2 regions of the Alteromonas sp. CyTr2 genome follow, and region 2 is predicted to be linked to the other one. Evidence: predicted binding sites of a transcription regulator. Region 2 holds the regulator's gene; the other holds the start of a gene.
The links. The regulator FliA, encoded in region 2, starts transcription of late flagellar genes. The targets are predictions, from matches to a motif close to CTAAAGNTNNNNNNNNNNNNGCCGATA.
Positions count from the first base shown of each region.

Region 1 (3,419 bases), on a different contig from region 2:
GTGTCGTACACATAGTGCAAAGCGACGGTCAGTTCCACTGTGCCTAAACCAGATGCAAAGTGCCCACTAGTTTGGCTTACGCTGTTAAGTAAGTACTCACGCAACTCATCGGCGAGCTCGCGTAATTTGTCTTGGGGCAACTGCCTCAATTTATCGGGTGTTTGCGCAAGCGCAAGCGTTGGGTAATGTTGGAGATCTAAACTCATGTACTTATTATCTTTTTCAACATGGCGCGTGGCTAATGGTCGCGTTTTACCAAAAGCTCGCTAAACGCAATTAAACTGTCAGTATTGTAGGGTAAACGCGCCAATGCTTGAAGTGCATTATCGTGAAGCATTTCTAATTCTTGTTTAGCGCCTGTAATACCAAGTTTGGCTGGAAAGGTATTTTTCCCTAACGCTTCGTCTGACCCCGCGGGCTTACCTAATTTTTCGCTACTGCCTTCCACATCTAAAATATCGTCTTGAACTTGGAAAGCTAGCCCAATATCCGCGGCATAAGCCATTAAGTCAATTTTAGTTTGAGGCAGTAAGCCTTCACTAACAATGGCGACCATTTCAACGCAGGCTTTTAACAATGCACCGGTTTTCAATCTATGCAGCTGTTTTAGTTCTTCTAGCGAGATGGTTTTGCCGGTGCTGGCTAAATCGATAGCTTGCCCACCGCACATACCTATGTAACCCGCACTTTTCGCAAGTACAGACAGTAACTGGCTACGCTTTGTTTCAGCATACGTGCTTAATGGCGCATCAGCTAACACTGTAAATGCAAGTGCCTGCAGCGCATCGCCAGCTAAAATAGCGGTAGCCTCATCAAAGGCAATATGGCAGGTTGGCATACCGCGGCGCAAGTCGTCGTCGTCCATGGCTGGTAAATCGTCGTGGACTAACGAGTAGGCGTGCACACATTCAATGGCCATACTAATAGCCATTTGGTCTTTTTTGGGCACGTCTAGGGTGTTACCTACTACTTGAACAAGTAGTGGCCGCATCCGTTTACCGCCAGCAAGTAAGGCGTGACGCATTGCGTCTTTCAAGCGCGGCGCGTAATCGGGTAATTCGTCAATTAATGTAAGAAGAGATGCATCAGTTTGCTGTTTAACTTGCTGATGCAAAGCAGAAAAATTCATAGATTGCCTGTTAGTTAAAAATGAACGATTTATGGCTGTTCACTTTCAGGAAGAGGATGGAGCGTTTCTTCGCCTTGTTCACTGAGCAGTATCTTTACTTTTTGCTCGGCGTTTTCAAGAGATTGTTGGCCTTGGCGGGAAAGTGCTATACCGCGCTCAAATTTTTCTAGTGCTTTATTAAGAGGCAGATCACCGCTTTCCATTTCGTTAACGATAGCTTCTAGTTCTGATAAAGTTTCTTCAAAAGACGCTGATGCTTTTTCTGTCGTCATAAAAACACTCAATATAGTGGCCAAAATACGTATACCGCGCACATTAACCGAGGGTTGCACAAGGGTCAAATGGTTTGTCCGTATATCGCCTATATCACAGTAACATAGCTTTTTTTTCATCCAGTTCAAAAGGCAACATACAAGCAAATTGTGCTATATTCGATGCAGGGTTCACTAACCTTTCAGAAGTAACCGTGTTATTTACTGTGAAGGAAAAAGTAAGGAGCTGAAAAAGCGCTAGGTATTTTAGTTTAGAAAAAAGACAAAGCTGCGCTTTTGCATAGAACCTACTTCATAATAAACAAATAAATGTGATATTTTTCAATAATGTCGTTTTAGTATTTCTATCTTTTGCCGATAGGGTATTTGTACACTAACAGCACTGACTGCGCATAAATGGGGAAGAGTGAGTGGATTTAGCAACCGTCATAGGTATGTTGGGCGCCATTGGTTTCATAGTGATGGCTATGATTCTGGGCGGCAGCTTGGGCATGTTCATCGACGTGCAATCAATACTTATTGTATTCGGGGGAACACTATTTGTTGTCCTATCTCAGTTTACGTTGGGCCAATTCTTCAGTGCGGGTAAAGTTGCTGGCAAAGCATTCATGTTCAAAATCGAAACGCCTGAAGAGCTTATCGAAAAGATTGTTGAAATGGCAGACGCTGCACGAAAAGGCGGATTTCTGGCATTAGAAGAAGCGGAAATTTCAAATGAGTTCATGCAGAAGGGTGTGGACATGCTGGTGGACGGTCACGACATTGAAGTGGTGAGAGAAACGTTAGCTAAAGATATTTCTATGACAACGGAAAGGCATGAGTTCGGCGCTTCTATATTTAAAGGAATGGGTGACGTAGCACCAGCGATGGGTATGATTGGTACTTTGATCGGTCTGGTTGCCATGCTTTCAAACATGGATGACCCTAAAGCCATCGGCCCTGCCATGGCGGTAGCGCTATTAACCACGCTTTATGGTGCCTTTTTTGCCAACGTCGTGTGTTTGCCAATTGCCTTTAAACTGGCGGTAAGAGCCGGTGAAGAGAAGTTAAACCAGAGTCTTGTTCTTGACGGTATTGTGGGTATTGCCGACGGCCAGAACCCACGTGTTATCGAAGGGGTATTAAAGAACTACCTTGCGGCGAGTAAACGCGGAAGCGCAGAGGAAGAGTAATGGCCGAAGAAGAATGCCCAAAATGTCCCCCCGAGGGGCTTCCAGCCTGGATGGGAACCTTCGCAGACCTGATGTCGTTGCTTATGTGCTTCTTTGTACTGCTACTTTCGTTTTCGGAAATGGACGTACTGAAGTTTAAACAAATTGCGGGCTCTATGAAGTTTGCTTTTGGTGTGCAAAATAAAATTGAAGTAAAAGATATTCCAAAGGGTACCAGTGTTATTGCAATGGAGTTTCGACCTGGCAAGCCTGACCCTACGCCTATTGAGTCCATTCAGCAGCAAACCAACGAAATGACCCAACAAATGCTGGAATTTCAGGCTGGTAACGAAGACTCTGCCGGCGGAAGGCAGAAGCAGCGCGGCGAGCAGCGTGGCGGACAATCTCAACAAACGGCTACTGAGTCGTCTTCATCGGCTGAGCAAAGCACCGATCAGTCGCAAATGGCTGAACTGATGAAAAAAGTAGCGCAGCAATTAGAAAAACAAATTCTAGATGGTTCGGTGGAAATGGAATCGTTGGGTCAGCAGTTAACCATTCGAATTCGTGAGAACGGTTCCTTCTCGGCGGGCTCAGCCTTTTTGCAGCCCCAATTCCAACCGGTGTTGAGAAAAATCGGTACGCTGTTGGCGGATGTGCCTGGAGAAATCGAAATTTCAGGGCACAGTGACGGTCAGCATATTGCTAATGAACTCTATCGTTCTAATTGGGACTTGTCAGCGCAGCGCGCTGTAGCGGTCGCTGAAGCCATGCGGACCGCGCCAGGGTTTGACGAAAGTCGTATGTCGGTAGTGGGTAAGGCAGATACCGATCCAATTGTAGAAAATGCCACTTCACCTTCAGACC
Region 1 is NZ_CAMZMZ010000013.1:15,197-18,615, reverse strand. Features, by position in the region: gene dxs (1-deoxy-D-xylulose-5-phosphate synthase) at 1-206, opposite strand, end outside; gene QME20_RS09115 (farnesyl diphosphate synthase) at 239-1,129, opposite strand; gene xseB (exodeoxyribonuclease VII small subunit) at 1,159-1,401, opposite strand; gene pomA (flagellar motor protein PomA) at 1,812-2,573, shown strand; gene QME20_RS09100 (flagellar motor protein MotB) at 2,573-3,419, shown strand, end outside.
Region 1: pomA (flagellar motor protein PomA) is a predicted target of FliA. The motif match lies at 1,735-1,761, and genes of this name have one in related genera.

Region 2 (3,419 bases):
GGTGAGAAAAGCGCAGACTAGTGAAGAACTTGCGGATTTATTATTCCAACTTCGTCATAAGCGACTAGTATTGATTGATACGGCTGGATTTAGTCAAAGAGACAGTCGATTAATTAAACAAATTAAGCAGTTTGATAACGGACAAATGCCAAATGTTAAAAAATATTTGGTAGCGCAAGCAAATACGCAATATCCTGCTTTGCAGAGAATCATTCAAGCGTATGATGATATTGAACTAAGTGGCTGTATTTTCACAAAGTTAGATGAGTGCTACTCTTTAGGAGAGGTGCTTAGTGCAGCGGTTGAATACCAATTACCGGTTAGTTATGTCACCGATGGTCAAAAAGTACCTGAAGACATTAAGATTGCAGAAGCGAAATCTTTGGTTTCCGCTGCTGCAAAGCTTTATAAAAAGTACGGTTTGAATCATACTAGTGGTAACAACGCAATTAAAACAGCATAAGCAGTATGATTGACGACCAAGCGAGTAGCTTAAGAAAAATGAAGCAATCACGGTTAATCAAAGTAATCGCCGTCACCGGTGGCAAAGGTGGCGTAGGTAAAACAAACATTACATTGAACACCGCTATCGCCATGGCGAAGCAAGGTAAACGTGTAATGGTTCTCGATGCGGACCTCGGTCTTGCTAACGTAGACGTTATGTTAGGTTTGCGTGTTGAGAAAAACTTATCCCACGTGCTTTCCGGCGAATGTACACTTGATGAAGTATTAGTGACCGGTCCGCACGGAATAAAGATCGCCCCTGCCACATCAGGCACGCAGTCGATGGCAGAATTGTCGCCAACGCAACACGCTGGCCTAATTCGTGCCTTTAGTGAGCTGCGCTCGCAAATTGACGTGCTAATCGTTGATACAGCGGCAGGTATTTCAGACATGGTGTTGAGCTTTTCAAAAGCCTCACAAGACATCATGGTCGTTGTGTGTGACGAGCCTACTTCATTGACAGATGCGTATGCATTGATAAAAATTCTGAATAGAGAGCACGGTGTTTTCCGCTTCAAAGTTGTGGCTAATATGGTGCGCGACGTGCGAGAAGGCCAAGAGCTATTTAGTAAATTAAGCAAAGTGACAGGGCGTTTTTTAGATGTTGCACTAGAATTAGTGGCGACAGTACCGTTTGACGAGAACATTCGTAAAGCAGTGCGTAAACAAACAGCCATTGTCGATGCTTACCCAGGTTCACCGGCAGCCGTTGCAATAACACAGTTGGCGAGTAAAGCCTTAACATGGCCTATTCCAGCGCAGCCAGGTGGCCATTTAGAGTTTTTCATTGAACAATTAGTTGCAGAAAAAGCCGTAGGAAGTCAGCGTTGAACAGCAAGGCAGCCGCTTATCAACAACAAACCGATAAAGCGCAGTTAGTCGAAAGACATGCGCCATTGGTTAAGCGTATAGCGCATCACTTGATAGCGCGATTGCCGGCTAGTGTTCTTGTAGACGATTTAATTCAATCAGGCATGATTGGATTATTAGAAGCCGCGCGAAACTTTGATGGTTCAAAAGGAGCCAGCTTTGAAACGTTTGCCGGCATTCGCATTCGCGGTGCTATGCTAGACGAAATTCGCAAAGGGGATTGGACACCGCGTTCAGTTCATCGAAATGGCCGAGCGATCACTGAAGCAATTTCGCAAGTAGAAAGCGAAACAGGCCGCGATGCTAGAGATTCTGATATTGCTGATAAGCTTAATGTAAGCTTGCAGGACTATCACCAAATGCTTAATGAAGTAAATGCCGGAAAGCTGGTAGGTATTGAAGATTTAGGTGTGTCAGAAGATGTTATTTCGACAGAGCAAAATCGAGGTAGCGACGCACCACTGGAAGATTTAATGCAAGGCGCTTTCCAAAAAGCGCTTGCCCATGCAATTACGACATTACCTGAAAGAGAAGCGATTGTTCTTTCGCTGTATTATGATGAAGAGCTGAACCTAAGAGAAATTGGTGAGGTTCTTGATGTAAGTGAATCGAGAGTCAGTCAAATTCACAGTCAGGCCATGTTAAAACTCAAATCACGAATGAAGTCGTGGCAAGCTGACGAAGAATAGAAATTAATAACAATTAACCCCTCACTGGAGGCTATTTTGGACAAAAGCATGAAAATTCTCGTGGTCGATGATTTTTCTACCATGAGACGTATCATCAAAAACCTACTTAAAGATTTGGGTTTTTCCAACATCCAGGAAGCGGATGACGGAAGTACTGCATTGCCTATGTTGCAGCAAGGTGATTTCGATTTCGTAGTTACCGATTGGAACATGCCTGGTATGCAGGGTATTGACTTGCTTCGCGCGATTAGAGCCGATGACAAGCTCAAGCACCTACCAGTGCTTATGGTTACTGCTGAAGCGAAGAAAGAGCAAATTGTTGCCGCCGCGCAAGCAGGTGTTAATGGCTACGTTGTTAAGCCGTTCACTGCAGCAACACTTAAAGAAAAATTAGATAAAATATTCGAACGTTTAGGTTGATCCAGACGCTCACCAGAGAAATGAGGTTTACTGGATGTCAACGAATGTAAACGTTCCAATTTCGTTGGAAGAAGCAAAACAGCTTGTCACCTACCTTGAAGAGGGTGACAACGCTTCAGCCAATGCCCTATTAGAAGCGGCCTCAATGAAAGAAAACGTTGAGTTATTTGCCGAAGTAGGGAAACTGACGCGTCAGCTCCATGACGCGCTGAATAATTTCCAAATAGACGACCGCATTAAAAATCTCGCGACCGATGATATTCCCGATGCACAATCCCGCCTAACCTACGTAATTGAAGAAACTGAAAAAGCTGCTAATACTACTATGGATGCCGTTGAAGCGAGCATGCCTATAGCTGAAATGCTGTCGGCGCGCATCGAAAAGGTTATGCCTGAGTGGAAGAAGCTGATGAATCGCCAAATAGAGTTGGGTGAATTCAAGGCTTTATGCGCAGACTTAGACGAATTGTTGGAAGAAGGTTCGGCACAGTCAGCTAAACTTACACAGTTACTTACAGAAGTATTGATGGCTCAAGGTTATCAAGACTTAACTGGTCAGGTTATTCGCCGCGTTATCGACTTGGTTAAAGAAGTGGAAGACAGCTTAGTTAACATGCTTACCATGTTTGGTGAACGCGACGGTGCAGAACAAACTAAACCATCTAGCGTTAAGGCCGATAAGGTTGATGGTGTAGAGGCAGAAGGCCCTATCATTGATGCCGATAAGCGCGACGACGTCGTGTCAGGCCAAGATGATGTAGATGATCTTCTGTCTAGCTTAGGTTTTTAGGGGAGCGGGCGCATGTCGTTTGATGTTGACGAGGATATATTACAGGACTTTCTAGTTGAGGCTGGAGAGATACTTGAACAATTACAAGAACAGCTCGTTGATCTTGAGAACAATCCTGAAGATGCGGATTTGCTGAATGCAATTTT
Region 2 is NZ_CAMZMZ010000005.1:107,078-110,496, forward strand. Features, by position in the region: gene flhF (flagellar biosynthesis protein FlhF) at 1-463, shown strand, start outside; gene QME20_RS05010 (MinD/ParA family protein) at 469-1,335, shown strand; gene QME20_RS05015 (RNA polymerase sigma factor FliA) at 1,332-2,063, shown strand; gene cheY (chemotaxis response regulator CheY) at 2,100-2,483, shown strand; gene QME20_RS05025 (protein phosphatase CheZ) at 2,518-3,273, shown strand; gene QME20_RS05030 (chemotaxis protein CheA) at 3,286-3,419, shown strand, end outside.